DNA from 3 places in the Neobacillus sp. DHD-1R genome. Region 2 is predicted to be linked to each of the others. Evidence: a T-box and tRNA genes for the amino acid it is inferred to sense, from the RefSeq annotation. Region 2 holds a T-box; the other regions hold tRNA genes.
What was found. The T-box of region 2 lies ahead of tyrS (tyrosine--tRNA ligase). A T-box ahead of a tRNA ligase gene usually reads a tRNA of that ligase, here a tRNA-Tyr.

Region 1 (10,434 bases), 2.0 Mb from region 2:
ATTTCCGCCCTCAACAATTAACGTTATCCCGTTTGTTCCAACAATCCCAACCGGACTCAACGCCACCTGCATTTGATCATCGAGTTTTTCTACTTCGGTTTTTACCCTTTTTTCAAAAGTAGTCGTTTGATTTTTCGAAAGGTCATCCCTTAAATCAATTGCAAAGCGAATATGTTCCCCGTTTACAATCGTTTGGGTATGCTTAATATCCTGTTCCTCTTTTAAAATTTCTTCTATTTTAACCGCGATGCCGTTCGCTTTTTCCAAGGAAGTTCCAGCCGGTAAATCCCCTGTTAACCGATAGGATACAGCTTTTTCCTGCGGTAAAAAGTTCTTCGGAATCATCGGAACTAAAAACAGCGAACCAGCAAACATGACCAATGCCAGTACAATCGTTAACGCCCGTTTAGTTAACACCCATGATAATGTATGTTTATAAGCTTTTTGAAAAAGGGTTTCTTTCTCCTCTTTCGGCTTGATGCCAAGTAAGAAAAGTTTAGCTAGTAATGGCACGACCGTTAATGAGACGATTAGTGAAAACGCGAGTGCCACGATGACCGTGATGCCAAATGGAGCAAAAAAGCGGCCGATGATCCCTGGAACAAAGGACAGCGGCCCAAAAACGGCAATCGTCGTCAGGGTAGAAGATGTAATCGCACCGCCTACTTCTTTTGCTGCCGTCAGCACCATTCGTTCATCACGTTTGGGACTTGTTAAGGTGCGGCGGTACACATTTTCAATAACCACAATGGAGTCATCGATCACCCGACCGACAGCGACCGCAATTCCCGCGAGTGTCATCATGTTTAAGCTGTAATCAAAATATTTCAAGGTGATCATCGATGCTAAGATCGACAATGGAATAGAAAGAACGGCTACGAGTGTTGCTCGAATGTTACGAAGGAATAAGAAGGTAACCATAACAGCAAACAATGTGCCGAGCAGGACTTCCCGCAGCATTCCATCGACCGATGATTTCACTTCTTTTGACGTATCATATAACTTCGTTAATTGGTATCCAGCAGGGAGGTCAACTGCATCGAGCTTTTCCTTTGCTTGATCCACCAGTTCGACGGTATTGGAGCCTGGCTGTGCAGTCATTTCAACCAGAACCGCCGGCTTTTCATTTAATCGAGTGTAGACCATTTCTTGTTTGTTGTGATAGGAAATGTCAGCGATTTCCGACATGGTTATTTTTTCAATACCAGCAGGCCCTTGTGCTAAAATTTGAATCGCTTTAACATCTTCGACTGAATTCAGCTTGAAATCGGCTTGCACATTTAATGTTTTATCGTCTACATTGACTTGACCAGCCGGAAATGAAAAGTGATGAGCTAACAATGTCTGCTTTACGGTCTCATACGTGATTCCATGCTGCTTCATTTTTTCAGGATCAAGCTTCACGGCCACTTCCTTTTCCGTTTCACCAGAGATGTCAATCCTGCCGACTCCATCTAGTCCTGTCAACGCTGGCTTAATTTGTTCATTAATATATTGTGTCAGGTCGGATTGATTGGCCGTATCCGATGAAAGAGCAAATGAAAATACCGGCATGGCGGAAGGACCGTCCTTGAAAATCCCCGGTTTTTCAGCATCAGCAGGCAGCTTAAGTGAAGCGACTGCAGTCGTGACATCCTTTTCTGCTTCATCCATATCCTTGCTCATTTCAAATTCGAGAATCGCTACGACCATATTACTGTGTGCTTCGATATATAAATTATCTAGTTGTTTTATCCCCGATAGCGTTCCTTCCAAGGGCTTGCCAACATCCTCTAATCCCTGTTCAGGAGTAGCTCCGATATAGGGTACCTGTACGACCATATAAGGAATGTCTACATTCGGCATCGATTCCATCTTCATGGTTTTGACTGAATATAATCCCCCTGCAATGACCATTAACATGGCGATAAAAATAACCCCGGCATTCTTTAAAGAAAATTTAATCCATGATTTCATACCTTCTCTTCCCCTCCGTTAAATCGTCCTTTTTCAGTTTAACTACTTCTCAACCTACCAAACTTGTTTTCTGGTTCTTTTTACCTTTTTTATTATAGTTTTCCAAACAGTTCTCCAACATCGGGCAGTTGATGTAATCTCAACTACGACCTCAGACCTAGAAGGGTAAGACCCCCGCTGCTTTAAAGTAGTGAAGGACTGGTGGAGCTTGTTGATAGTTCTTAAAGCGGACAATCGGAAGTTTTGCGCGCGAAAAAAGCACCACTAGCGTATTTTAGCTGGTAGTGCCTTAAATGTTATCTATGTAGAAGATTCATATGAAGCATGATCGTCCCCCAAATCACACGCTTTACCGCTTTAGCTTAATGGGGGTCTGACCCCTCTCCTTTCTATTCAGTATTTTGATAAAAAAAGAAGCACTCACCCAGCCTAACGAGTGGTGCTTCCCTTTCCTGCTTATCCTCAAAACCCTTATAACGTCACTTTTTCACCTTTTAGCTTTTCAATTTCCCTATTTAGCTCTTCCTCGTTTACATAGCTGCTATATGCCGCGTCAAACTGAGCTAAAGGAGTGGAAAACTGATTTCCCGCCTGTACCTCTGCTTCCATTAATAAAATCCTCGCTTCGGCACGGGCAACACCTCTGACAATATTGTCAGTTTGGAAGGAAACTGTCGCTTTTTGGATTTGTTTCATCGACTGGGCCACATTGGCACGTGAAGCTAACAGAACTTTCTTCTGCTGCATTTGATTATACGTTTCCTTTAGCTCGTCCAACTTTTCAACAAGAATGGCTGTTTGCCCTTTAATAGCCTCGTATTGTTCCTCATAAAGATGTAATTGCTTTTCATTAATAAGCTTTTCTTGCACGGCCAGTTTTGCCATATTGTCATCCCCTTGGCCAATCGCCAATTTCGCCTGTCGTGCTCTCTTCGCTACCAACTCTCTCGTTTCCATCAGGAGCGCCTCTTGTTTTTTCTCTACAAAAATTTGTCGCGCTAAGGCTTTCTGACCTTTTACAATTTCCTGTTCCATTTCTCTGGAATATTCATTTAGCATCGCAATCGGATCTTCGAGACCGTCTAAAAGGCTGTTAATGTCCGCCATTGTAATCGTCTTTATTCTTTTAAAAATACCCATCTTATTCATTCTCCTTTTTATTGATCATATTTTGTTCCCACTGATCCAAAAGACGTGCGTTTTGGTTGATTACGGGTGTATGTGAACTCACAATCGAAGTGTCGATAAACTGTTGCATGGATGAAGCCTTTGCCTTCTTTCTAAGCCATCTTACTAGTAAAACAAGTAGAGCTGGTCCAATAATTAGGATGAGCCATGGGAATCCGCCATCATGGTGAGGGCCATTCATCATTTGGTGGGAACCAAAACCGTCGCCTCCCCTTGGTCCCATTCCACCAGGACCATGACCGTGACCTTCTGGACCTCTAGCAAAAGCACTGCCTCCACCTAGAAGAAAATGGAGGACGTTAATCACCAAAACCGTAGAGGCAACAATCACACCCCAGAAAATACCTTTTCTCACTTTACTATTCATCTAATCTTTCCTCCTTTCGCTACTTGATACAATGAATTCTACTGGCGAATGGTGAAAGCTTGGTGAAAAGCAGAAAAAAGTAAAAAATTTTTTTTTGGGGTCTGACCCCCGCTAAATTAACTTGGTAAAGCATTAATACGGTGGGGGTCTGACCCCCCAAATTTCCATTGCATTTTCGATGAATTTACTTTACAATTAACTGCATAAATATTCATACAAACCGTTAGAGTTATACAAAGAAGGAGACATTACACCATGTTGCAGACAAAATTAGTAGACTCAGAGTTAATTGCTTGGACGATCGAACAGCGCCGGCATTTTCATATGAACCCTGAATTATCAGGACAGGAATATAACACAGCAGCTTATGTTAAAGAGAAATTGAATGAATTTGGAATCCCATTAGATACTCGGTTTTCAGCCCCGAATGTGATTGCTAGATTTAATGGAATAGAAGGGAAAAGGACGATTGCGCTACGTGCCGATATGGATGCCCTTCCCCTCCAGGAAGAGGGCGATAAACCGTATCTTTCAACCGTTCCAGGCGTGATGCATGGCTGCGGTCATGATGGTCATACAGCTACATTACTTGGCGTGGCCAAATGGATGAGCCAACACCCGCAGCTGGTAAAAAATAATATTGTCTTGATTTTCCAAAGCTCGGAGGAAGCCTCTCCTAGTGGCGCCCAACAGCTAGTCAAAGAGGGTATCTTAGACGGAGTCGATGTCATCTATGGCATTCATTACATGTCCAGCATACCGCTTGGAAAAATTGGCTTTGCCACCGGGTACGCGATGGCATCATGCGACGATTTTGATATCACCATTGAAGGGCAAGGCGGACACGGGGGCTATCCACATGAAACCGTCGACCCCATCTACATTGCTACCCATCTGATTCAGGCCTTTCAATCGATTGTCAGCCGGAACTTAAACCCCCTGCATCCTGGAGTAATTTCTATCGGCGGAATGCAAGCGGGCAACTCCTATAACGTCATTCCAGATAAGGTGAGACTGCAGGGAACCATTCGGGCGTTATCGTTTGAAGGCGCGGACCTGATGCACAAAAAAACTGCTCAGTTAACGGAATCGTTGTGCGCAAGCTTTGGCGCAAAAGGCCATTATCATTTTATCGAAGGAACACTGCCATTATACAATCATCCTGAAGCCTGTGAAGTGGCGAAGGAAATCATCGAAACAACCTTTGGTGAAGAAGTCTTTACAGAAGTAGAACCCGTCATGGGAGCGGAGGATTTCTCCTATTATTTAAAGGAAAAGACAGGAGCGTTCATTAAAGTCGGCATGCAAGGGGAAAAAAGCCAATACCCACACCATCATCCCAAATTTGATATCGATGAAGCAGCCATTCCTGCTGGGTTAGAGCTAGTAATTCAATTAGCATTAAATGCATAATCTATTTGAAATAAAAAAACAGCCATTTTATGAACAACATAAAATGGCTGTTTTTAGTACTTTAACACTTTAGTGGAGTGGGGGTCTGACCCCGCCCGCAGCTATTTCTTTCTTTTCATTGAATCCTTTAACAATGAGCCACACTGCTAAAATCATTTCATTAGCTGCTACTGGCAGCGCCAAAATACCACCCCAAACAGAAATTTGCTGAATGACCCCGAACATGACCAACAAGGCACAAAGAAAAACACAAGTTGCCCCTGTCATACCCAAAATGGAAATGAACCTGGGTACAAGTTTAGATTTATAAAATATATAACTGTACATCATTGTATTGATACCCAGCATGAAAAGAGGACCAAGCATAAATGTCCAATCATGTATTGCTTTTAATATTGTACCTGAAGATTGAAAAGATGCGGTATCCACCATTCCTACTGCCACAGATTCTCGGCTTAAGGTCAATAGCGACAGGACGCTGATTACACCAACCGTAATGATAACCGCTTCAAGGAACCTAAAGCAAACATGCCATAGAGCGATCGTCTCATTATATTTTCTTAAAATCGGAAACATGGTCGTTGCCGTACCAACCGCTGAAACGACAAGTATTAATTCCATAACCGCTCCAAGTATCACCTCATTAGCGTGTGCAGCACCATTAATTAAGTAATCGGGGCCCTTTAGGATTGGGTTGTATAAATTAAGACCTATTATTGCCGTAACAGCTGCCAGTATAAACAGTACTCCTACCATTTTTGCTGCTTTTTTATTTGAATTCATTTTTTATCTCCGCCCTATCGTAAATTCAAAAACGGTAAAGTAAATCAAGCAAAGTTCTTACAACTTTGTGTTGTCCCCATAAAAGAATACCTCTTCCAATGGTAAGTTAAATGCGTGAGCAATGCGGAAAGCCAGTTCTAGAGATGGGGAGTAATTTCCTTTTTCAAGAGCCACGATGGTTTGCCTTGTTACGCCCACCTTGTCAGCTAATTGCTGCTGAGTCATTTCATCATGGTTGAATCGTAATTTACGGATGTGATTGCCGACAAGAGTTTTACCCATATTAGACTCCTTTTCGATAGTGATAAAGTTTAGTAACGGAGCCGGTCACATCAGAAATGAATCCTGAACTGATCAGGATAATGAACATTACCTGTGACGGCTGATAGATGATCAATGATCCCATTGCAAGAAGAAAGCCGGCGATAAACACAAAAAAAGAATTTCGGTTCGCTTTCAAGTCAATTAATTTATCCAGTTCATCCGCAAATCTTGGTTCCTTTTCTTTAGTCGTCATTCTAAAGACGATGTTAAAAATAATGCTGATAATGATGTGCGCGACTATTGAAACCAAAGTCAAAATGAGGACGAAGGAACCCCAATAACGAAAGGTTTCGGTCGTTTCCAGACCTCCTTCAGGGTACTTAGGGTACATGTACAAGCCATAAGATACGAAAATGAATATGGCGCTGATCAATGATACAATGCTTTTCTTTTCTTGATAAGTCATGGTTTACACCCCCTGTATGTTCACTTTTACACCATGCATAGTATTATATGCATGATGTAAAAAAAAGTTTACATGAAGTAAAGTATAAATTACGTTAATAGACCAGACACCGCCTATTAGGGCAAAGTGCCGGCCTTGGAGACGCAATTGGTTAGGGGAAGTTAAGAAATGAACTACGGTATAACCGATTTTTCGAACTGCAAATATCAAAAAAGCAGACCAAACTGTTGGTCTGCTGTGTTAAGCTTAGCTGCGCTCTAGTAGAGAATTTCAACTCATTCACCCGTTGGAGTGAAGTATATTAGTAAAAAAGCGCCTGAGTATGTTAAGTACTCAGGCGCTTCTAATCCATATTAACTTTTATGCGCCTTAGAGGATTCGAACCTCTGACCGTACGCTTAGAAGGCGTATGCTCTATCCAGCTGAGCTAAAGGCGCATTATTGAATGGCGGAATGCTCACGTGACCTAACCATTATCATGGATGCCTGTTGAGTATTTCCGATCCAAAAAAATGGCTCCGCAGGTAGGACTCGAACCTACGACCGATCGGTTAACAGCCGATTGCTCTACCACTGAGCTACTGCGGAACAATAAAATACTATTAGAATAAGGTGGGCCTAAATGGACTCGAACCATCGACCTCACGCTTATCAGGCGTGCGCTCTAACCAGCTGAGCTATAGGCCCAAATAGAAGTGTGGAGCGGGTGATGGGAATCGAACCCACTACATCAGCTTGGAAGGCTGAGGTTTTACCAGTAAACTACACCCGCATTTATGATGGAGGCGGCAACCGGATTCGAACCGGTGGTAAAGGTTTTGCAGACCTCTGCCTTACCACTTGGCTATGCCGCCAACATTTAATAGGCATTAGCCCAATCAAATTAGAAAAATGGGGCGGCTGATGGGAATCGAACCCACGAATGTCGGAACCACAATCCGATGCGTTAACCACTTCGCCACAACCGCCATAATGGTGGAGGGGGACGGATTCGAACCGCCGAACCCTGAGGGAGCGGATTTACAGTCCGCCGCGTTTAGCCACTTCGCTACCCCTCCATGTATAAGTTGAAATAGCGTATTAAAAGATATGATGGCGCAGGACGGAATCGAACCGCCGACACAAGGATTTTCAGTCCTTTGCTCTACCGACTGAGCTACTGAGCCAATTTAATATTCTTACCTACAACAAATTTAATGTTAGTCCTTTGCTCAAAAAAACTACTGGGATAAAATGGCGGTCCGGACGGGACTCGAACCCGCGACCTCCTGCGTGACAGGCAGGCATTCTAACCAACTGAACTACCGGACCATATTGCGGGGACAGGATTTGAACCTGTGACCTTCGGGTTATGAGCCCGACGAGCTACCAGACTGCTCCACCCCGCGACAATAAAAATCAAGAATACATATTATGGAGGAGGAAGAGGGATTCGAACCCCCGCGCGGTATGACCCGCCTGTCGGTTTTCAAGACCGATCCCTTCAGCCAGACTTGGGTATTCCTCCAAATAAGTGGAGCCTAGCGGGATCGAACCGCTGACCTCCTGCGTGCAAAGCAGGCGCTCTCCCAGCTGAGCTAAGGCCCCAAAAGTATAAAAATGGTCGGGAAGACAGGATTCGAACCTGCGACCCCTTGGTCCCAAACCAAGTGCTCTACCAAGCTGAGCTACTTCCCGTTATATATGGCATGCCCGATAGAGGGCCAAACCTACAACCATATGGTCTGTAGTCAGATACTCTTTCTATTGAGCTAATGGCGCATTTGGAGCGGAAGACGGGATTCGAACCCGCGACCCCCACCTTGGCAAGGTGATGTTCTACCACTGAACTACTTCCGCATGGAAAAATAAATGAATGCGGGTGAAGGGAGTCGAACCCCCACGCCTTGCGGCGCCAGATCCTAAGTCTGGTGCGTCTGCCAATTCCGCCACACCCGCATATAAATTTATTATGGTGAGCCATGAAGGACTCGAACCTTCGACCCTCTGATTAAAAGTCAGATGCTCTACCAACTGAGCTAATGGCTCGTACATAATGGTGCCGGCGAGAGGACTTGAACCCCCAACCTACTGATTACAAGTCAGTTGCTCTACCAATTGAGCTACCCCGGCTTAGAGTTTAGAAAGAAATATGGTGGAGGATGACGGGATCGAACCGCCGACCCTCTGCTTGTAAGGCAGATGCTCTCCCAGCTGAGCTAATCCTCCAAATATGGTGACCCCTACGGGACTCGAACCCGTGTTACCTCCGTGAAAGGGAGGTGTCTTAACCGCTTGACCAAGGGGCCGTAATAAATTTTCACAAAAAAATAGCCCCAAATGGGGTAGCCTGGCAACGTCCTACTCTCACAGGGACGCGTGTCCCAACTACCATCGGCGCTGAGAAGCTTAACTTCCGTGTTCGGTATGGGAACGGGTGTGACCTTCTCGCCTTAATTACCAGACTATTTTATTGAGAGATCGTTCTCTCAAAACTAGATAATACAGAAGAAGTGTGTAAAACTCAAGTTCGCTTAAAAATGGTTAAGTCCTCGAACGATTAGTATCAGTCAGCTCCACATGTCGCCATGCTTCCACCTCTGACCTATCAACCTGATCATCTTTCAGGGTTCTTACTAGCTTGACGCTATGGGAAATCTCATCTTGAGGGGGGCTTCATGCTTAGATGCTTTCAGCACTTATCCCGTCCGCACATAGCTACCCAGCGATGCCTTTGGCAAGACAACTGGTACACCAGCGGTGCGTCCATCCCGGTCCTCTCGTACTAAGGACAGCTCCTCTCAAATTTCCTGCGCCCACGACGGATAGGGACCGAACTGTCTCACGACGTTCTGAACCCAGCTCGCGTACCGCTTTAATGGGCGAACAGCCCAACCCTTGGGACCGACTACAGCCCCAGGATGCGATGAGCCGACATCGAGGTGCCAAACCTCCCCGTCGATGTGGACTCTTGGGGGAGATAAGCCTGTTATCCCCGGGGTAGCTTTTATCCGTTGAGCGATGGCCCTTCCATGCGGAACCACCGGATCACTAAGCCCGACTTTCGTCCCTGCTCGACTTGTAGGTCTCGCAGTCAAGCTCCCTTGTGCCTTTACACTCTACGAATGATTTCCAACCATTCTGAGGGAACCTTTGGGCGCCTCCGTTACTCTTTAGGAGGCGACCGCCCCAGTCAAACTGCCCACCTGACACTGTCTCCCACCCCGATCAGGGGTGCGGGTTAGAATTTCAATACAGCCAGGGTAGTATCCCACCGACGCCTCCACCGAAGCTAGCGCTCCGGCTTCTCAGGCTCCTACCTATCCTGTACAAGCTGTACCAAAATTCAATATCAGGCTACAGTAAAGCTCCACGGGGTCTTTCCGTCCTGTCGCGGGTAACCTGCATCTTCACAGGTACTATAATTTCACCGAGTCTCTCGTTGAGACAGTGCCCAGATCGTTACGCCTTTCGTGCGGGTCGGAACTTACCCGACAAGGAATTTCGCTACCTTAGGACCGTTATAGTTACGGCCGCCGTTTACTGGGGCTTCGATTTAGAGCTTCGCTTGCGCTAACCCCTCCTCTTAACCTTCCAGCACCGGGCAGGCGTCAGCCCCTATACTTCGCCTTGCGGCTTCGCAGAGACCTGTGTTTTTGCTAAACAGTCGCCTGGGCCTATTCACTGCGGCTCTTCGAGGCTATTCACCCCAAAGAGCACCCCTTCTCCCGAAGTTACGGGGTCATTTTGCCGAGTTCCTTAACGAGAGTTCTCTCGCTCACCTTAGGATTCTCTCCTCGCCTACCTGTGTCGGTTTGCGGTACGGGCACCTTTTATCTCGCTAGAGGCTTTTCTTGGCAGTGTGGAATCAGGAACTTCGGTACTAAACTTCCCTCGCTGTCACAGCTCAGCCTTCACGGTAAGCGGATTTTCCTACTTACCAGCCTAACTGCTTAGACGCGCATATCCAACAGCGCGCTTACCCTATCCTCCTGCGTCCCCCCATCACTCAAACGAT
Region 2 (10,434 bases):
GTAATCAGGCGGAAGCGCCCTGGTCAGCGGCGTATGGCCTGGAGCTGGACAATTCTCGAAGTCAAACCTCATAAATTCATATATAAGTAAAAAGGGGCTGCATGTTTGCAGCCCTTTTACTTGGTTTCACTCTTCTTGGAATTTCTAATGGGGTACAATGCTTTTTCTAATGTAAGTAAATTTTTCTCCGTAATTTCCGCTTTTCTAGGGATTGGTGTATATAAGTATTCAGCGTCATCCCATTCATTAGGCAGAGAAACAGGTGATTCTTTTTGCCATTGATTTAACCATGCGTCAGGTAAGGACCCAAAACCATTTGAATTTTCTGTCATTTCGAGCCAAATAAGCGCCCATGCCCTTGGTACTACTCTCCAAATATCATATCCACCGCCTCCAACGGCAATCCACTTCCCATTACAATATTGGTGAGCAATTTCATGAGCAAGCTTAGGGATTTCTCGATAAATTTTCATGGTGGCCGATAAATGTGTTAATGGATCATAATAATGTGAGTCTGCACCATTTTGGGTTAAGATGACATCTGGTTTGAAAAATTCAGCTACTTCTTTTAGTGATTGAGTGTAAGCATGAAGCCACGATTCATCTTCAGTAAAGGCATCAACAGGGATATTAAAAGAATAGCCGTAACCACTTCCTTGCCCACGCTCGTTAATATTTCCTGTGCCAGGAAACAAATAACGTCCTGTCTCATGGATAGACAGGGTACAGACATTGGGGTCATCATAAAAAGACCATTGAACACCGTCACCATGATGTGCATCCGTATCTACATATAATACCCGTGCATTGTATTTTTTCTGAAGATATTTAATGGCTACCGAGCTATCATTATAAATACAAAATCCAGAGGCTTTACCACGGAAGCCATGGTGCAATCCTCCGCCAAGGTGGAGAGCATGTAGAGCTTTTCCTGTCATGACTTCATCTACGGCTGTTAAAGTCCCACCTACTAATAAAGCACTCGCTTCATGCATATGTGGAAATACGGGTGTGTCTTCTGTGCCTAAACCATAGTTTTCAGCTATTTCAACAGGAAGAGTTCCTTGGCCAGCTTGTTTGACAGCCTCTATGTAACTTCGGTCATGGATAAGAGACAGCTCTTCATCAGATGCCATTTTGGGCGGGATGATCTGTTCCGGATCTAGTGCATTCATTTTATTTAATAGGTCAACAGTTAATTTAAGACGAAATTGGTCAAATGGATGATGGTTGCCGAAGTTGTAACTCAACAGTTCTTCTGAAAAAACAAAGGAGCACTTATCACTCATAAAGAAATCCCCGGCAGATTTGGCCATAATACATCGTGTCCAGCTTGTTTAAGATCTTGAATGAGGGCAGTCGGGTTCATCGTCTGGACTCTGATAACAAGTATTTTAAAGTGCTTATCGGTTTTATCAGGATAAACAAGAACACTTAGAATATTGGCTTTTCTATTTTTTATAACGGCTGTAATATCACTAAGCATCCCTGTCAGATTTGGAACTCTAATTTCGATTTGGGAACCTGGTTGATGGGCTCCAGTCAGTTCAACCATTGTTCGCAGCAAATCAGTTTCAGTTACAATACCAACTAGTTTTCGGTCGTTGATGATTGGGATACAGCTGATCTTATGTTCATAAAAAAGACCTGCCGCCTCTTCAACAAAATCGAGCGGATGACCTGTAATGACGTTTTTCTCCATAATGGATTCAAGCGGTTTTTTTAAATCTTCAGGATGTTCATTGGCGTGAAAAATCGATGGAGTTACATCCCTTATCTTTGAAACCGTAACGAGGCCTACTAAATGCTTTTTAGAATCAATAACGGGAATATGACGAATTTTCCGAACTTCCATTAACCCTATGGCATCTTCAATTGTATCTGTCGGTAAAAGTGTTGCAACATCGGTTTTCATGATTTCTTCGACTATCATTAGAGACTCACCCTTACTCCTAAAAAGATTCAGTTGTTCAGCTCCAGCGACCATTGCTTTTCGAGCCAAAAAGTCAGCATCGAGTCGCTTCCATTTTTCTTTTTATAGGAAATTATAGATTGCATCACTGTGAATAACATTTAATGAGTTAAATTCGTCCAGCTCCAGCGCCCAGCGACTAGTGTACTTCGCCCATCTCCCTACGATAAGTCAACATCGAATCGCTAACGCTCTTCGTGTTTCCTTTATCTCAGTCGATGTGCTCCAGTCCATACGTCGCTAACCGGGCGCTTGCGCTTTTGTTCTTTAATACATAAACCGATTCATAAATCTTAAGCGGTCAAATTTTTGGATAGATTCCATATCCACTCTTTTCCCCATCCGTGCCATTAGACAATTAGCAGGGTGGGAGCATATTTCGGGGTCATCTGTTGCATACCACTCAAGACCACCGGCATTCATCATCTTTTCCATGATCTTTCGATAATCCCATACATTTAATTTGGTGCCTTTTAAATCCCAATGCCAATAATATTCAGTCGTAATGGTAATATAATCTTCCATTGCATCATCCATCATTGAGACAATCAGTAGGCTTTTACCGACTGAATATCCTCTAAATTGCGGGATCACTTCAATGGCACCTAATTCGATTAAATTATCCATTTTGCCTTCAGACCATCGTTCAAGTGGATCGGGATAAAGATAGGTTACATATCCAACGATCATGTTCCGATTCCGTGCAATAATAATTCTCCCTTCTGGCAGTTCAGCAATGCCAAGTAACGCCTTATGCTGCTGCTCAGGGGGACGAAACGCCACAAGATCTTCATGGAATTCATAACCTGCTAGTGTATCTGAAGGAATAGGGCCTTCAATAATTAAATTCCCATGGGGAGTTTTCAATTGTTTGGCATTGTATGTTTTTTTGTGTTCCATACGTTCACCTACCTAGGAGATGGTTGTGTAATAATTCTATTATACATAAAATCTATTAGGAAAAAGATATTTCACAAAATTTTCTATTTTTTATAAAAACTATTATGAAGGAATAGGATAAATGACACAAATAATATTTTTAAAATTGTGAATAGTCCTTATCTGTACTATAATAATCTCATATGAGTCAAGAGGGAGAGATGAAAATGAAAGTGGAAGCGTTGCCAGTTGTGCAAGGGGACTATAATTTAAGTAATTATGAAGAAACGTACAAACAATTTGACTGGAAGGAAACAGAAAAGGAATTCTCCTGGAATGACACAGGGCTTGTTAATTTGGCGTATGAGGCAATAGACCGCCACGTAAAAACTTTTCGAAAAAATAAGGTCGCCCTATATTATCGGGATGGTTCAAGAGATGAAAAATATACCTTTAAGGAAATGAAGGATTTATCAAATAAGGCAGGAAATGTGTTAAAAACCTATGGTGATGTAGAAAAAGGTGACCGCGTTTTTATCTTCATGCCTCGTTCACCTGAGCTTTATTTTACTGTTTTAGGGGCAATTAAGCTGGGGGCGATTGTTGGCCCGTTATTTGAGGCATTCATGGAAGGGGCAGTAAGAGACCGCCTTCAAGATAGTGAAGCGAAAGTTTTAGTTACTACACCAGAGTTGTTGGATCGTGTCCCTATTCAGGATTTACCGTCATTGAAGCATATCTTTCTAATCGGAAACAACGTTGAAGAGCAAGGGGGATGTATTGACTTTCTAGAAAAATTTGCATCCGCTAGTAAAGATCTCAATATTGAATGGGGCAAGCGGACAGACGGGCTTATTTTGCATTATACATCAGGCTCTACAGGAAAGCCAAAGGGAGTACTGCATGTACATAATGCGATGATTCAACACTACCAAACGGCAAAATGGGTTCTTGATTTAAAAGAGGATGATGTTTACTGGTGCACAGCAGACCCAGGCTGGGTTACTGGGACATCCTATGGTATCTTTGGGCCTTGGTTAACAGGAACATCAAATGTGATTGTGGGAGGGCGTTTCAGCCCTGACAGCTGGTATCAAATAATAGAGGATTATGGCGTTACGGTTTGGTATAGTGCGCCGACTGCATTCCGGATGTTAATGGGTGCAGGGGATGAGCTCGTTAAGAAATTTGATTTAAGCAGCCTGCGCCATATTCTAAGTGTAGGTGAGCCATTGAACCCAGAAGTAGTTAAGTGGGGTGCAAAGGTATTTAATAAGCGAATCCACGATAACTGGTGGATGACGGAAACAGGCGCCCAGCTTATTAGTAACTATCCATGTATGGAGATTAAACCAGGCTCGATGGGGAAACCAATTCCAGGTGTTCAAGCTGCAATCGTTGATAATCAAGGAGCAGAGCTGCCACCATATCGAATGGGGAACTTAGCGATTAAAAAAGGCTGGCCTTCCATGATGCATACCATTTGGAATAATCCAGAGAAATTTGAATCTTATTTTATGCCTGGTGATTGGTATGTATCTGGTGATTCAGCGTATATGGATGAAGATGGCTATTTCTGGTTCCAAGGCCGTGTAGATGATGTCATTATGACTTCGGGAGAGCGTGTCGGACCGTTTGAAGTAGAAAGCAAGCTTGTCGAGCATCCTGCAGTGGCTGAAGCGGGTGTCATTGGGAAGCCGGACCCAATTCGTGGTGAAATCATTAAGGCCTTCATTGCATTGCGTGATGGCTATGAAGCCTCTGATGATTTGAAGGAAGAAATAAGACTGTTTGTGAAAAAGGGTCTTGCAGCCCATGCTGCCCCAAGGGAAATTGACTTCCGTGACAAGTTGCCAAAAACAAGAAGTGGTAAAATTATGAGACGTGTCTTAAAGGCTTGGGAGTTAAATTTGCCGACAGGTGACCTTTCAACAATGGAAGACTAAAAACAAAAGTATTTCACAGTAAAAGCCGCACCGAATTTCGGTGCGGCTTTACTTATATTTATGGTTTTGGCGTCGGCGTTGATGGTGGTGCTGGAGCAGTTGGTGGTACGGCTCCAACCTCGATAAGATTGGATGGAGCAGATTCATTTCCAGCGATATCAACTGCGGTTACATAATAGCTGCCATTTCCAGCTGTAAAGGAATGTTTAGAGCCGCTAGAAATGCTTGCGACCTTTGTTGAGAGTAAGCCGCTTTGATAAACTCGGTAACCGACTACATCATTATCCGAAGAAGTTGACCAAGATAATTTGTTACCAGACGCGGATAAACTTACCCCGTTAGGTGTCTTTCCGTTATCGACCATTTTCGCAGTAGTAACGAGAATTTTTCCCCATCGATCTTTCTTGGGAATAAGCTGACTGTAATTTTTAAAATTCTTACCAACCAGCCGAGCGATAAAGTCAGGGTTTAAAATAAGACCGAACTGGGAAAACTCTTTTGGTGTTGAATCTAGAGCTAAATATTTTTTATCCCCCACGGTAACAAATTTCCCTTCAATCAAGCTATCATCTACTTTTGTTGGCACATTATTTATATTAAAGTAATCAGTTTCGATTAATCCAGCTCTAGAGCAGGCAGTAGATGGAAGCATTCCGGAAACAGCACAATAGGAGCGTTTCACGATTCCCTCAGGCATTTGAAAACTTTCTTTTGGATCAATTAAATCAGGCTTTATGCTATAGGCTGCATTTATTAATTCAGCCCAAAGGTTATTGGTCCGTTGACTATATGACATACCGGAAGTCTTTAGTGATTTAGGTGTATCATAGCCTGTCCAAATACCAAAGGTTACGTTAGGGTTTGTAGCAACGAACCAGGAATCAATATATTCATTCCCTGTTCCAGTTTTGCCCGCCCAGTCTGAATTAAATTTTAATTTGTTTTTTACGCCTGCAGCAGTACCCATTTTGTAAACGTCGCGCATCATATCAATTGTTAAGTACGCTGTTTGCGGTTTAAAAACGTCAACAGGTTTCCCTTCGTGCTGATAGATGACCTTGCCATCTTTATCAACAATTTTATCAATCAAATAAGCGTCAATAAATTTCCCGCCATTGGCAAAAGTGCTGAATGCATTGGTATTTTCTTCAATCGTAACACCCTTTTCCAATGATCCAATGGCTGTAGCCGGATTTTCAAAGTCCGGTTCCAAAAGTGATGTAAAACCCATCTTTTCGAGGTACTTAGCCGGACGTTGACCTAAAATATCCTTGTATAATTTAACAGCAGGGACATTATATGATTTTGCCAAAGCGTATCTAGCTGAAGTAATGCCGCTGTATCGTAAATCATAGTTTCGCGGCCAAGGCTTTGCTTTGCCTGCTAAGTATAATTCAACATCTGGTAAAGGTGTTCCCGGTGCGGCTTTGCCTAGCTCAATAGCTGGTCCGTAGACGAGAAGCGGCTTCATTGTGGAGCCGTTTTGTCTCACTGCACTTGTAGCATGATTTAGCTGTTGTTTGTCATAATTTCTACCAGCAACAAAGCTGATAATTTTTCCGGTTTTATTCTCAATCAACTCGGCGCCGACTTCAACGGGTTCCATCACCGTTATCTTTTCTCCAGTTTCCGGATCTGTTTTTTCCTGCGCCTTATCTGGTCCGTAATATTTATAATTATCTTTTACCTTTTGCATGGCATCATAGATATCTTTGTCAATCGTGGAATAAATTTTATAGCCATTTTGATGCAAATCATGGTTTGCTATTATTTTGTATTTGTAATAAAGATTATCGTCACTTTTCAAGTCTTTCTCAGTGTATCCATCTTTTTGTGCTAAGACAGTTGTAAGGACATCCTCGGAACGCTGCTGAATCTCAACTGTTAGCCATGGGTATTTTTCAACTGGGTTATCAACAGAATCGATAAAGTCTTTTGTAATGTCATAGGCTGAGGCTTCTGCATATTGCTGTTGGTTTATGTATCCACCGTCAAACATTCTTTTTAATACGGTTTTCATTCGTGTGAGGCCTGGTTCTAAGTTGTTCTTAATGGTAGCTTCTCTAGTAAAAGGAGTATAGCCAAACGGGCTTTGCGGTAATCCGGCAATGAATGCTGCTTGTGGAAGCGTTAAGTCACTAGCGTTTTTACCAAAAATTCCTTTTGCAGCTGCTTGTACGCCAGCAATGTTTTGTCCGGAAGAATTTCTGCCAAACGTGGAAACATTGAGATATGCTTCGAGAATTTCCTTTTTATCAAAAAATTTCTCTAAGCGCAGTGCCAGTAAAATTTCATTCGCTTTCCGTTGGAAAGAAACTTCATTTGTTAAAATCTGATTTTTTATTAATTGCTGTGTTAATGTACTGCCACCGGATTGAACGGAGGAGTTGGTAACCTCTTGAAAGAGGGCACGGAAAACGGCTTTTGGAACTACACCTTTGTGCTGATAGAAGTATTCATCTTCTGTAGCAACAACAGCATTGACCAAATAATCAGATACTTGATCCAGTTTGACTTCTTCCCGTACAAGGTCAGTCTTAAGCCTGCCAAGATAGACATCGTTAGCAAAATATAAATTTGATGTTTCAGTGTAATTATAAATATCCTTTTTCATACTGTCGTATGACCGGACCGGTTCATCCTTTACAAGCGAGGCAAAATAGCCGGCGCCAACCCCTGTTGCAAATGAACCTCCTAGAATGACAACTGTCAATACAAGAAGAATTAAGTTCCAAACGACTTGATAAGTAATTCGAGCACTTTTAACTGCCTTTTTATGGGTTATCAAGTTAAGTATGGATTTAATTTTTTCCATCCAAGCTTGTATTTTTTCATTCATGCAGGGCATCACCTCATTATAAAATCAAATCCATTATAGCATATAGAAGATATAAAAACTGACAGCCTTTTACATTTTCTGAAATTTCCAGTTGCCGTTTGACATCTTGAATGAAATATGGTAAAAAAAGCTATAGAAAATTTTATATTTAAGGCTATGAAAGGAATCAACTGTAGTTCTTCTATCCCTGTTTTGAAGAGAGTCAGCGGTGGTGAAAGCTGATACATATAGAAGAATGAATTACATCCTTGAGCTTTTTCTGTGAAAAGAATGAAGAGTAGCAGAGAACGGGCAAAACCGTTAATTTTTTGAGTTGGAGGAATTTTTCCTCAAGCTGGGTGGTACCGCGTAAAAATTTACGTCCCTGCATTTTGCAGGGGCGTTTTTGTTTTGAATCAGAAGGAGGAATGGGCAATGGATTTATTACAGGATTTAGCATGGAGAGGCATTATTTACCAACAAACAGATGAAGAAGGTTTAAAGGATCTTTTAAGCAAAGAAAGTATTTCTTTATATTGCGGAGCAGACCCAACCGCCGATAGCCTCCATATTGGGCACTTGGTTCCATTTTTAACGTTGAGGAGATTCCAACAGCATGGTCACCGTCCAATTGTTTTAGTGGGCGGGGCAACAGGATTGATTGGCGATCCAAGTGGCAAAAGTGAAGAGCGGAAACTATTAACCTTGGAAACCGTGCAGGAAAATGTAGCCGGCATCAAGCAGCAGCTAGCAGCCATTTTTGACTTTGACGGAGAAAATGGGGCCATCATGGTGAATAACTATGATTGGGCAGGTTCCATGGATATTGTGACGTTTTTGCGTGATATCGGAAAGCATATCGGCGTAAACTACATGCTGGCTAAAGATACGATTGCTACCCGCTTAGAATCAGGGATATCTTTCACGGAATTCACCTACACCATCTTGCAGGCAATGGATTTTAATCATTTGTATGACCATCATAATTGTAAATTACAAATTGGCGGGAGCGATCAGTGGGGAAACATTACCTCTGGCTTAGAATTAATAAGAAAAATGCATCCTGAAGAAGAATCCAAAGCCTACGGTCTTACTATTCCACTTGTAACTAAAGCAGATGGTACCAAGTTTGGAAAGTCAGAAGGTGGAGCTGTCTGGCTAGATCCGGAAAAAACGACACCATATGAATTTTACCAGTTCTGGATTAACTCTGCCGATGCAGATGTAGTTAAATACTTAAAGTACTTTACCTTCCTATCTCATGAAGAGATTGAACAATTAGAGCAAAGTGTTCAAGAAGAACCGCATTTTCGAAAAGCTCAAAAGGCATTAGCTGAAGAAATGACTCGACTTATTCACGGGGAAGAATCGCTTCAACAAGCCATTAAAATTTCGCTCGCTTTATTTAGTGGAGATGTAAAAAATCTTTCCGCTGCTGAGATCAAGCAAGGCTTTAAAGATGTGCCATCCTTTGATGCAGGTGAGGAAGATGAAAATCTAGTGGATTTACTTGTTGCCGCGAAGATTTCTCCTTCGAAGCGTCAGGCACGTGAGGATATTACCAATGGCGCCGTCACTGTAAACGGTGAGAAAATAACAGATACAGCTTATATCCTCCAAGACCATGATCGCATTGAAGGTCAGTTTACGATTATCAGAAGAGGTAAAAAGAAATACACATTAATAAAATACTAATTCATCTAAAGGGCTTTGGATTTTCCAAGGTCCGTAAGCCCTCAATCAAACAACGCATATAAACACATAGCGCCTCCTGGTACGATGATTGTATCAATTTAAGGAGGTGCTTTTCATATGCCGCAACAAAAACTTACAATTGTCCTCGTTACATTACATTCTTTACCTTAATGGAAAGTATACCAATCTAAAAAATTGGTCAACATAGCTTCATGATAAGTATAACGAACTTAAGGGTGAATGTTAAAAATGAAAAAAACAAGAGTAACTACACTATTAGAACTATTGAATGCTATTTATGAAAATGTGCCACAAGTTTTGGAAGTACAAGGATCCATTCTTTCCCCTCATTCGATTACTATACCTGAAGGCTATCAATTAACTGGAAAAAATATTGAATCATGTATAGTAAGCTTCAATAATAGTGATGGTTTTGGAGTGACTCGAAACAATACCATCTCAAACCTAACTGTTATAACAAAACAAACAAACAGAGCCATTTATACAGTGTGTGGCATTCCGGATATGGGGAAACATGTCCTTGAAAATTTGCATATTTCAGGTCAAGTTTCCATTATTTCTAGGCAAGGAACGGACAGGATTAATCTTTATGGAAACAACATCCATATTACCTCTTGCGATTCGAGGCATTATAGTGAGCAACCTCAGAAGTATGGCGTTAATGTGTATCAAGGAGCAATAACTGTATACAATTTTAATTCAGATCCTAAAAGTCAAATTGATTGCAAATTAACAAACATCTCCATAGGCATTAAAAATGCTCCTGTAATTGGCTCAGGCATTTTTGTTTGCGGATTTGGCGATGAAGGCGGCAAGGTTAATTTAGAAGCACTAACTACAGGTGCTGTCTATTCAAATGGAATGCTGCCGTATGGGACAGCTGATATTATTACTGCAGCAGTATTCATTGTGTATGGTGTGGAAGCAAAAATAGTTGAACATCATGACGAGATTGTGACTTACGGTGTAAATGACATGGTGCTGGATACATGGGGAAAAGTTGAAAAATGGATTAGCCATCGTCCGGTCATATCTTATGGACCGAGCGGCATTGGATTTGTGAATTTTGGAACAGTAAAAGATTTCTTGGCACAGGATATTAT
Region 3 (10,434 bases), 1.2 Mb from region 2:
CCTAAATTCTTTTGTAATCTTTTCTTGCACTAACACATTCACGCTGGCAGGTTTCAGGGTTGCTTTCAATTTATCCGATAAGTCCTTAACCTTTAGCTCCACTTTCTGTTTTCCAATTTTGGCATTCGTTAAGTCAACGTAAACCTCAAAGTTCCTTAACGCCTTGGCAGATTGAACATGTGTGATTGGACCTTTTATCGTGATATCGACTGTGTCCGGGATTCCAGACACCACTAAATTTTCCGTATCATAATAAACTTTAACCGGCATATCCTGAATGGTCTCTGTCGTTTGTTCTCCTGGAACATTAACATCAGATAATTTTTTACTTGTATGTGGTATCGAAGAATATAACAGAACAGCTAATAATAAAGCCAATCCCTTTAAAAACCAAGGATTATCCAACAGTTTATCCATTATTTTTCCCCCTCCAGTTCCATCGAGCTGAAGAAGCCTGCTTCGTGTTATTAATTACCAATTCACTCGTAAGCATTTCTTTTAAATGCTCCAACGTTAAGTCACGATGAAGTTCTCCATTCTTGGTCAGGGAGACACTTCCCGTCTCTTCTGATACAACGACAGTCACACTATCCGTCACTTCACTTATACCTAATGCAGCTCGATGTCTTGTTCCCAACTCCTTAGAAATGAACGGGCTTTCAGATAGGGGAAGATAACATGCTGCTGCTGATACATTATTTTTTTGGATAATCACTGCGCCATCATGGAGCGGTGTATTTGGTATAAATATATTAATGAGCAATTCCGATGAGATATTCGAATTTAACTGGATACCTGTTTCTATGTAATCGCCCATACCTGTTTCTTTTTCAATCGAAATTAATGCCCCAATTCGGCGCTTTGCCATATAATCTGTGGCCTTTGTAATTGCTTCGACTGTCTTTTCCTGACTATCATCATCTGTAGAACTGCTCCTAGAGAAAAACTTCCCTCTCCCTAATTGTTCAAGGGCCCTTCTGAGCTCTGGCTGAAAGATAATGATAATGGCAAGAAAGCCCCAGTTTATGGCCTGCTGCATAATCCAGCTTAGTGTAGTTAAGCCGAGCCACTCACCGATCACTCTGACAAGAAGAATAACGAGAATCCCTTTTAATAACTGAACGGCCTTCGTTCCTCTTATCACATTAATCAGTTTGTAAATAACAAACCATACGAGAGCAATATCAACAATACTAGCTAGATACTTCCATAAAGTAAAATCAGCAACCTGCATTGTTCTTCCTCCGTAACTTCTTAAAACGTAATTGAATACAACCTACTTATTATAACATAAATACACCATATACTTATTATATGTATATGGTAAAAAAAACAAATCACTCAGCCGGAGTGATTTGTTTTTAATCCGTTTCAGGTTGACCAAAGATATTGATTACCTCTTGTCCTGCTCTCTTGATGTGATACCAAATCCAGTCGAAAACCTCATTCACTTCATCAATTTGGCCTGTGACATGACCTGCAGAAGCTAAATATTTTTCGCCATGAATGACGGTTACATCCCCTTGAACTTCACCTTCTATTTGCAATTTTCCATTGCGAACGACGACATCACCCTTGACGGTCTCTCCTTTTGGAACAATGACGGTATTATTCTTTACTACTAAGTTTTTTTGCTTTGTTACTGAAAAGTCTTGATCCTGTTCCCACGTTGAAACCAAGCTTCCCAGCATTAGAATAACGAAAACAGATGCTGCTGTAAGCATGGGATGGTTTTTAAACCACCGCTGCATCCAGACTTTTTTCTTCTCCTTCGGCAGACGAGCCATAACACTGGCCGTAAAATCCGCAGGTGCCTGCATATGTGATAGACTTCCTACAAAAGCCACAGTCTTTTTTAATTCATTAAATATCGTTTCACATTCTTTACAGTTTTGGAGGTGGTCCCTCAGTTCTTGTTCTTTTTCAGGATCTAGTTCTTCATCTAAATATTCGTGCATTAGTTCGATGATATGTTCTGGACACATTTGTTGTTTCACCTCTTCACACATATCGTAATTGCTGCCTTAATGCTTCCCGACCGCGGTGAATTCTTGTTTTTACTGTTCCAAGGGGCAGATCAAGAATTTCACTAATTTCATTTAAGGACAACTCTTCAATATATTTTAAAACGATAGCAGAACGATATTTTTCAGGCAGCTTTAAAATTTCTTTCTGAACGGTCTCATGCAGTTCCAAACTTTCAACCTCAGTTTCCGGCAACGGTGTGTCGGATGGAATCTGCGAATACATCGTTAATCCTTCTGTTCCGGCCACTTCAGCATCCAAGTAATGATCCGGCTTCTTTTTTCGCATCCGATCTATACATAAATTAGTAGCAATCCGGAAAAGCCAGGTTGAAAATTTCAAGTCCTGGTTAAACGAGTTGATATTCACATAAGCGCGGATAAAGGCTTCCTGTGCCATGTCCTCTGCTTCATGCCGATTTCCGAGCATTCTGTAACAAAGCTGATAGACACTGTTTTTATATAATTCCACAATTTCGCCAAATGCATCTTGATCGCCTTTGATCACCTGTTTAATTCTTTTTTTAACAATTGTTTCCATCGAGTTTCTTCAGCTCCAATGCTGCTATACGATAATACGAATCGCTAGCGAAAAAGTTTCGTTTTTAACGAAAAACTTCTCAATACCTATAATATTAACAAAAATTTACTAATTTAGGGATAAATTAAGTTTAAAGTTTTTGTAGTGGGGAAAAAAGATAGTAATTTTTATAAAGAGGGTGTAGTTGATGGGCGCTTGTTCTCGTGATTTACTAGAAAAAATAGAACATTATCGAAATGAGATGGTTCGATTAGCATCTAATACCTCATTTGCTAATCAGAAGGTCATTGAAACCAGTATGAAGCTGGACTCTTTACTTAATAAGTATACTGCATTAAAACGTTAAACTGTTTTCGCAATGTTTGTTGTTTTTTGGACAAATTATATAGGGGATTTTTTGAATTAGTCTCTGATTCAGACTCAGTTGCTTTAAAAGACATCATACCTGTCTGCATGAGCCTCCGATTCAGACTCGGTTGCTTTAATATACTCCAAGCCTGTCCAAATGAGCCTCAAAGTAGGGGGAAAATAGCAATAAAGGTTACGAAAAGGGCCAAACGCTAAAAAGCAGCTGCACTCGCAATAGGTGCAGCTGCTCATTTTTATAATAATTTTTCGCCAAATAATGAACCCATTAGTTCAACTGCACAAATGGCAGTCTTATTCTTTTCATCTAAGATTGGATTTACCTCTACAAATTCTGCAGAAGTAATAATTTTGGCTTCTTCTAGCATTTCCATAGCAAGATGGCTTTCGCGATAGCTGATACCGCCTATAACAGGTGTTCCAACACCAGGGGCATCACTTGGATCTAAACCATCTAAATCAAGAGATAGATGGACACCATCTGTTTTTTCTTTAAGGTAGGTAATCGTTTCTTCCATTACTTTAGCCATTCCCAAACGATCAATTTCATGCATGGTGTATACTTTAATTCCTATTTCCTTAATTAAATCCTTTTCTCCATCATCCAGCGCCCTTGCACCAATGATTACTACGTTTTCAGGTTTAACTTTTGGATAATATCCTGCGATTTCAGTCAACAATGAATGTCCTAATCCAAGGCTAACGGCTAAGGGCATCCCGTGAATATTCCCAGAGGGGCTTGTCTCAGCGGTATTTAAATCACCATGGGCATCATACCAAATGACACCAAGATTTTTATAATGCTTAGAAACTCCAGCTAATGTACCAATCGCAATACTATGGTCTCCACCAAGGACAAGTGGAAATGCGCCTGATTTAATCGCCTCATCCACCTTCTCAGCCAGCATAGCACTTTTTTCTGCCACTAAATCTAAGTTCCGTAGATTAGATTCTTTATCGATGACTACTTCTGGTCTGCCAACCGGAATATCACCTAGGTCGTGAATACTATCAAATAGAGGCTTTAGTCGTTCATTAATCCCCGCATAACGAATGGCACTTGGCCCCATATCTACTCCCCTTCTCATCTGGCCTAAGTCCATCGGCATTCCTATAATTGATAGCTTTTTATTAGACATCACTGTTTCCCCCCTGCTCATGATACGTATATTTTAACCGCTTTCATCCCTATGACTCAACTCGACAAAGTCGTGTATATATATACAGTATTTTGGAAAGGTTCTGAAAGTTAACAGGAGATTTTTATCAGCGAATCCACGAAAGCTCATATTTTTTCCAACTAAAAAAATAAAAAAAGCCTTAAATCAGCATCCTGATTTAAGGCAAATATGTAGTGTGATGGTGGAGCCTAGCGGGATCGAACCGCTGACCTCCTGCGTGCAAAGCAGGCGCTCTCCCAGCTGAGCTAAGGCCCCATATAATTGGAGCGGAAGACGGGATTCGAACCCGCGACCCCCACCTTGGCAAGGTGATGTTCTACCACTGAACTACTTCCGCGTATTCAAAGATAAAAACCCATAATAAGTATCATTAGGGTTTTTATCTTTTATTGCATTATGAGCCATGAAGGACTCGAACCTTCGACCCTCTGATTAAAAGTCAGATGCTCTACCAACTGAGCTAATGGCTCATGGCTGGGCTAGCTGGATTTGAACCAACGCATGTCGCAGTCAAAGTGCGATGCCTTACCGCTTGGCTATAGCCCAATATGAATGTGATATATTTAGTATGTCCAACTTTTTTAAAAATATGAATGGTGGAGGGGGACGGATTCGAACCGCCGAACCCGGAGGGAGCGGATTTACAGTCCGCCGCGTTTAGCCACTTCGCTACCCCTCCATATTCAATTAAAAAAATGGTGCCGGCGAGAGGACTTGAACCCCCAACCTACTGATTACAAGTCAGTTGCTCTACCAATTGAGCTACCCCGGCATATTAATGGTGGAGGATGACGGGATCGAACCGCCGACCCTCTGCTTGTAAGGCAGATGCTCTCCCAGCTGAGCTAATCCTCCAAATATGGTGACCCCTACGGGACTCGAACCCGTGTTACCTCCGTGAAAGGGAGGTGTCTTAACCGCTTGACCAAGGGGCCTTTTTTATAATAAATATAGGTAAGCTTCCAAGCGGGCTCGAACCGCTGACCTCTTCCTTACCATGGAAGTGCTCTACCTACTGAGCTATGGAAGCATAGCTGATTTTCTTTGATGAAAAAAATGGCTCCGCAGGTAGGACTCGAACCTACGACCGATCGGTTAACAGCCGATAGCTCTACCACTGAGCTACTGCGGAACAATAATAATATTACAGCCTGGCAACGTCCTACTCTCACAGGGACGCGTGTCCCAACTACCATCGGCGCTGAGAAGCTTAACTTCCGTGTTCGGTATGGGAACGGGTGTGACCTTCTCGCCTTAATTACCAGACTATTTATTCGACACTATTTTATTATAATGTCTTTTTTATATTTTTCAAGAGGAAATTTAAATTTTTTCATTCCCTCAAAACTAAATAATCTAGAAGAAGTGTGGTAAAACTCAAGTTCGCTTTAAAATTTGTCCAGCTGCGGCTCCTTACTTCTCGGCCGTTTCGATCCGTCCCTTCAAATCCAAAACCAGGATTTGCAGTGCCGGCTCTCCAACGTCTGTCGAAGTTGACCAGTCGCCTCCGCTTTTCTATTTGGTTAAGTCCTCGAACGATTAGTATCAGTCAGCTCCACATGTCGCCACGCTTCCACCTCTGACCTATCAACCTGATCATCTTTCAGGGTTCTTACTAGCTTGACGCTATGGGAAATCTCATCTTGAGGGGGGCTTCATGCTTAGATGCTTTCAGCACTTATCCCGTCCGCACATAGCTACCCAGCGATGCCTTTGGCAAGACAACTGGTACACCAGCGGTGCGTCCATCCCGGTCCTCTCGTACTAAGGACAGCTCCTCTCAAATTTCCTGCGCCCACGACGGATAGGGACCGAACTGTCTCACGACGTTCTGAACCCAGCTCGCGTACCGCTTTAATGGGCGAACAGCCCAACCCTTGGGACCGACTACAGCCCCAGGATGCGATGAGCCGACATCGAGGTGCCAAACCTCCCCGTCGATGTGGACTCTTGGGGGAGATAAGCCTGTTATCCCCGGGGTAGCTTTTATCCGTTGAGCGATGGCCCTTCCATGCGGAACCACCGGATCACTAAGCCCGACTTTCGTCCCTGCTCGACTTGTAGGTCTCGCAGTCAAGCTCCCTTGTGCCTTTACACTCTACGAATGATTTCCAACCATTCTGAGGGAACCTTTGGGCGCCTCCGTTACTCTTTAGGAGGCGACCGCCCCAGTCAAACTGCCCACCTGACACTGTCTCCCACCCCGATCAGGGGTGCGGGTTAGAATTTCAATACAGCCAGGGTAGTATCCCACCGACGCCTCCACCGAAGCTAGCGCTCCGGCTTCTCAGGCTCCTACCTATCCTGTACAAGCTGTACCAAAATTCAATATCAGGCTACAGTAAAGCTCCACGGGGTCTTTCCGTCCTGTCGCGGGTAACCTGCATCTTCACAGGTACTATAATTTCACCGAGTCTCTCGTTGAGACAGTGCCCAGATCGTTACGCCTTTCGTGCGGGTCGGAACTTACCCGACAAGGAATTTCGCTACCTTAGGACCGTTATAGTTACGGCCGCCGTTTACTGGGGCTTCGATTCAGAGCTTCGCTTGCGCTAACCCCTCCTCTTAACCTTCCAGCACCGGGCAGGCGTCAGCCCCTATACTTCGCCTTGCGGCTTCGCAGAGACCTGTGTTTTTGCTAAACAGTCGCCTGGGCCTATTCACTGCGGCTCTTCGAGGCTATTCACCCCAAAGAGCACCCCTTCTCCCGAAGTTACGGGGTCATTTTGCCGAGTTCCTTAACGAGAGTTCTCTCGCTCACCTTAGGATTCTCTCCTCGCCTACCTGTGTCGGTTTGCGGTACGGGCACCTTTTATCTCGCTAGAGGCTTTTCTTGGCAGTGTGGAATCAGGAACTTCGGTACTAAATTTCCCTCGCTGTCACAGCTCAGCCTTCACGGTAAGCGGATTTTCCTACTTACCAGCCTAGCTGCTTAGACGCGCATATCCAACAGCGCGCTTACCCTATCCTCCTGCGTCCCCCCATCACTCAAACGATAAAGAGGTGGTACAGGAATATCAACCTGTTGTCCATCGCCTACGCCTTTCGGCCTCGGCTTAGGTCCCGACTAACCCTGAGCGGACGAGCCTTCCTCAGGAAACCTTAGGCATTCGGTGGATGAGATTCTCACTCATCTTTCGCTACTCATACCGGCATTCTCACTTCTAAGCGCTCCACCAGTCCTTACGGTCTAGCTTCAACGCCCTTAGAACGCTCTCCTACCACTGACATCGTTGATGTCAATCCACAGCTTCGGTGATACGTTTAGCCCCGGTACATTTTCGGCGCAGAGTCACTCGACCAGTGAGCTATTACGCACTCTTTAAATGGTGGCTGCTTCTAAGCCAACATCCTGGTTGTCTAAGCAACTCCACATCCTTTTCCACTTAACGTATACTTTGGGACCTTAGCTGGTGGTCTGGGCTGTTTCCCTTTTGACTACGGATCTTATCACTCGCAGTCTGACTCCCACGGATAAGTCTTTGGCATTCGGAGTTTGTCTGAATTCGGTAACCCGATGAGGGCCCCTAGTCCAAACAGTGCTCTACCTCCAAGACTCTTACTACGTGAGGCTAGCCCTAAAGCTATTTCGGAGAGAACCAGCTATCTCCAAGTTCGATTGGAATTTCTCCGCTACCCACACCTCATCCCCGCACTTTTCAACGTGCGTGGGTTCGGGCCTCCATCCAGTGTTACCTGGACTTCACCCTGGACATGGGTAGATCACCTGGTTTCGGGTCTACGACCACATACTCATTCGCCCTATTCAGACTCGCTTTCGCTGCGGCTCCGTCTTTTCAACTTAACCTTGCATGGGATCGTAACTCGCCGGTTCATTCTACAAAAGGCACGCCATCACCCATTAACGGGCTCTGACTACTTGTAGGCACACGGTTTCAGGAACTATTTCACTCCCCTTCCGGGGTGCTTTTCACCTTTCCCTCACGGTACTGGTTCACTATCGGTCACTAGGGAGTATTTAGCCTTGGGAGATGGTCCTCCCTGCTTCCGACCGGATTTCTCGTGTCCGGCCGTACTCAGGATCCACTCAGGAGGGAACGAAGTTTCAACTACAGGGTTTTTACCTTCTATGACGGACCTTTCCAGATCGCTTCATCTACCCCGTTCCTTTGTAACTCCATGTTGAGTGTCCTACAACCCCAAGAGGCAAGCCTCTTGGTTTGGGCTATGTCCCGTTTCGCTCGCCGCTACTCAGGGAATCGCGTTTGCTTTCTCTTCCTCCGGGTACTTAGATGTTTCAGTTCCCCGGGTATGCCATCCATACCCTATGTATTCAGGTAAAGATACTACTCCATTACGAGCAGTGGGTTTCCCCATTCGGAAATCTCCGGATCAAAGCTTACTTACAGCTCCCCGAAGCATATCGGTGTTAGTCCCGTCCTTCATCGGCTCCTAGTGCCAAGGCATTCACCGTGCGCCCTTTCTAACTTAACCTAAAAGGTTTGTTTCTCTTAATAAAAAAGAGAGAAAACTAAAATGGCGAATTCTCGATGTTTTACTTGCTTCTTCTTACGATTATCTAGTTTTCAAAGAACGAATGTTTCGAGAGATTGTACTCTCAAAACTAAACAAACAAAAAACGGTCAACTTCTTATCAGTCCGAAAGGACTGCATTATCCTTAGAAAGGAGGTGATCCAGCCGCACCTTCCGATACGGCTACCTTGTTACGACTTCACCCCAATCATCTGTCCCACCTTAGGCGGCTGGCTCCTTGCGGTTACCCCACCGACTTCGGGTGTTACAAACTCTCGTGGTGTGACGGGCGGTGTGTACAAGGCCCGGGAACGTATTCACCGCGGCATGCTGATCCGCGATTACTAGCGATTCCGGCTTCATGTAGGCGAGTTGCAGCCTACAATCCGAACTGAGAATGGTTTTATGGGATTGGCTAGGCCTCGCGGCTTTGCTGCCCTTTGTACCATCCATTGTAGCACGTGTGTAGCCCAGGTCATAAGGGGCATGATGATTTGACGTCATCCCCACCTTCCTCCGGTTTGTCACCGGCAGTCTCCTTAGAGTGCCCAACTGAATACTGGCAACTAAGAACAAGGGTTGCGCTCGTTGCGGGACTTAACCCAACATCTCACGACACGAGCTGACGACAACCATGCACCACCTGTCACTCTGTCCCCCGAAGGGGAACGTCCTATCTCTAGGAGTGTCAGAGGATGTCAAGACCTGGTAAGGTTCTTCGCGTTGCTTCGAATTAAACCACATGCTCCACCGCTTGTGCGGGCCCCCGTCAATTCCTTTGAGTTTCAGCCTTGCGGCCGTACTCCCCAGGCGGAGTGCTTAATGCGTTAGCTGCAGCACTAAGGGGCGGAAACCCCCTAACACTTAGCACTCATCGTTTACGGCGTGGACTACCAGGGTATCTAATCCTGTTTGCTCCCCACGCTTTCGCGCCTCAGCGTCAGTTACAGACCAGAAAGCCGCCTTCGCCACTGGTGTTCCTCCACATCTCTACGCATTTCACCGCTACACGTGGAATTCCGCTTTCCTCTTCTGCACTCAAGTCCCCCAGTTTCCAATGACCCTCCACGGTTGAGCCGTGGGCTTTCACATCAGACTTAAAGGACCGCCTGCGCGCGCTTTACGCCCAATAATTCCGGACAACGCTTGCCACCTACGTATTACCGCGGCTGCTGGCACGTAGTTAGCCGTGGCTTTCTGGTTAGGTACCGTCAAGGTACCGGCAGTTACTCCGATACTTGTTCTTCCCTAACAACAGAGCTTTACGACCCGAAGGCCTTCATCGCTCACGCGGCGTTGCTCCATCAGACTTTCGTCCATTGTGGAAGATTCCCTACTGCTGCCTCCCGTAGGAGTCTGGGCCGTGTCTCAGTCCCAGTGTGGCCGATCACCCTCTCAGGTCGGCTACGCATCGTCGCCTTGGTGAGCCGTTACCTCACCAACTAGCTAATGCGCCGCGGGCCCATCTGTAAGTGACAGCCGAAACCGTCTTTCAGTTTTTCTTCATGTGAAGAAAAAGATTATCCGGTATTAGCACCGGTTTCCCGGTGTTATCCCAGTCTTACAGGCAGGTTGCCCACGTGTTACTCACCCGTCCGCCGCTAACCAACAGGAGCAAGCTCCTGTTGATCCGCTCGACTTGCATGTATTAGGCACGCCGCCAGCGTTCGTCCTGAGCCAGGATCAAACTCTCCAAGAAAGTTGATTAGCTCATAAATGTTACGTTGGCTTAGTTTCGTAAGAAACTAATAATTTATTGTTTGTTGACGCTTTTGTTTGTTTAGTTTTCAAAGAACAATTTTCCAATCGCTCAAAAGCGACTTTATT

Region 1: it has a tRNA-Tyr gene. The T-box ahead of tyrS (tyrosine--tRNA ligase) is inferred to sense a tRNA for this amino acid. The anticodon was not compared.
Region 3: it has a tRNA-Tyr gene. The T-box ahead of tyrS (tyrosine--tRNA ligase) is inferred to sense a tRNA for this amino acid. The anticodon was not compared.

The regions. Positions count from the first base shown of each region.
Region 1 is NZ_CM173232.1:634,233-644,666, reverse strand. Features, by position in the region: gene AC3ANL_RS03105 (efflux RND transporter permease subunit) at 1-1,956, opposite strand, end outside; gene AC3ANL_RS03100 (PspA/IM30 family protein) at 2,428-3,096, opposite strand; gene AC3ANL_RS03095 (hypothetical protein) at 3,098-3,511, opposite strand; gene AC3ANL_RS03090 (M20 metallopeptidase family protein) at 3,767-4,924, shown strand; gene AC3ANL_RS03085 (DUF4386 domain-containing protein) at 4,994-5,707, opposite strand; gene AC3ANL_RS03080 (helix-turn-helix transcriptional regulator) at 5,765-5,989, opposite strand; gene AC3ANL_RS03075 (hypothetical protein) at 5,991-6,437, opposite strand; tRNA gene AC3ANL_RS03070 (tRNA-Arg) at 6,801-6,874, opposite strand; tRNA gene AC3ANL_RS03065 (tRNA-Asn) at 6,951-7,025, opposite strand; tRNA gene AC3ANL_RS03060 (tRNA-Ile) at 7,051-7,124, opposite strand; tRNA gene AC3ANL_RS03055 (tRNA-Gly) at 7,136-7,209, opposite strand; tRNA gene AC3ANL_RS03050 (tRNA-Cys) at 7,218-7,291, opposite strand; tRNA gene AC3ANL_RS03045 (tRNA-His) at 7,330-7,405, opposite strand; tRNA gene AC3ANL_RS03040 (tRNA-Tyr) at 7,411-7,495, opposite strand; tRNA gene AC3ANL_RS03035 (tRNA-Phe) at 7,531-7,603, opposite strand; tRNA gene AC3ANL_RS03030 (tRNA-Asp) at 7,672-7,748, opposite strand; tRNA gene AC3ANL_RS03025 (tRNA-Met) at 7,752-7,825, opposite strand; tRNA gene AC3ANL_RS03020 (tRNA-Ser) at 7,852-7,944, opposite strand; tRNA gene AC3ANL_RS03015 (tRNA-Ala) at 7,952-8,024, opposite strand; tRNA gene AC3ANL_RS03010 (tRNA-Pro) at 8,038-8,114, opposite strand; tRNA gene AC3ANL_RS03005 (tRNA-Gly) at 8,202-8,276, opposite strand; tRNA gene AC3ANL_RS03000 (tRNA-Leu) at 8,294-8,375, opposite strand; tRNA gene AC3ANL_RS02995 (tRNA-Lys) at 8,390-8,465, opposite strand; tRNA gene AC3ANL_RS02990 (tRNA-Thr) at 8,474-8,549, opposite strand; tRNA gene AC3ANL_RS02985 (tRNA-Val) at 8,570-8,645, opposite strand; tRNA gene AC3ANL_RS02980 (tRNA-Glu) at 8,651-8,725, opposite strand; rRNA gene rrf (5S ribosomal RNA) at 8,765-8,881, opposite strand; rRNA gene AC3ANL_RS02970 (23S ribosomal RNA) at 8,957-10,434, opposite strand, start outside.
Region 2 is NZ_CM173232.1:4,006,139-4,016,572, reverse strand. Features, by position in the region: gene ccpA (catabolite control protein A) at 1-4, shown strand, start outside; gene AC3ANL_RS19800 (acetoin utilization protein AcuC) at 117-1,289, opposite strand; gene AC3ANL_RS19795 (acetoin utilization AcuB family protein) at 1,286-1,933, opposite strand; gene AC3ANL_RS19790 (N-acetyltransferase) at 2,240-2,872, opposite strand; gene acsA (acetate--CoA ligase) at 3,079-4,797, shown strand; gene AC3ANL_RS19780 (transglycosylase domain-containing protein) at 4,856-7,636, opposite strand; T-box leader at 7,784-8,005, shown strand; gene tyrS (tyrosine--tRNA ligase) at 8,051-9,310, shown strand; gene AC3ANL_RS19770 (hypothetical protein) at 9,560-10,434, shown strand, end outside.
Region 3 is NZ_CM173232.1:5,211,714-5,222,147, forward strand. Features, by position in the region: gene AC3ANL_RS25610 (CdaR family protein) at 1-417, opposite strand, end outside; gene cdaA (diadenylate cyclase CdaA) at 410-1,234, opposite strand; gene AC3ANL_RS25620 (zf-HC2 domain-containing protein) at 1,362-1,985, opposite strand; gene sigW (RNA polymerase sigma factor SigW) at 2,002-2,565, opposite strand; gene AC3ANL_RS25630 (aspartyl-phosphate phosphatase Spo0E family protein) at 2,753-2,911, shown strand; gene rocF (arginase) at 3,168-4,070, opposite strand; tRNA gene AC3ANL_RS25640 (tRNA-Ala) at 4,292-4,367, opposite strand; tRNA gene AC3ANL_RS25645 (tRNA-Gly) at 4,375-4,449, opposite strand; tRNA gene AC3ANL_RS25650 (tRNA-Lys) at 4,510-4,582, opposite strand; tRNA gene AC3ANL_RS25655 (tRNA-Gln) at 4,584-4,658, opposite strand; tRNA gene AC3ANL_RS25660 (tRNA-Tyr) at 4,707-4,791, opposite strand; tRNA gene AC3ANL_RS25665 (tRNA-Thr) at 4,809-4,884, opposite strand; tRNA gene AC3ANL_RS25670 (tRNA-Val) at 4,892-4,967, opposite strand; tRNA gene AC3ANL_RS25675 (tRNA-Glu) at 4,973-5,047, opposite strand; tRNA gene AC3ANL_RS25680 (tRNA-Thr) at 5,070-5,142, opposite strand; tRNA gene AC3ANL_RS25685 (tRNA-Asn) at 5,170-5,244, opposite strand; rRNA gene rrf (5S ribosomal RNA) at 5,262-5,378, opposite strand; rRNA gene AC3ANL_RS25695 (23S ribosomal RNA) at 5,632-8,567, opposite strand; rRNA gene AC3ANL_RS25700 (16S ribosomal RNA) at 8,757-10,306, opposite strand.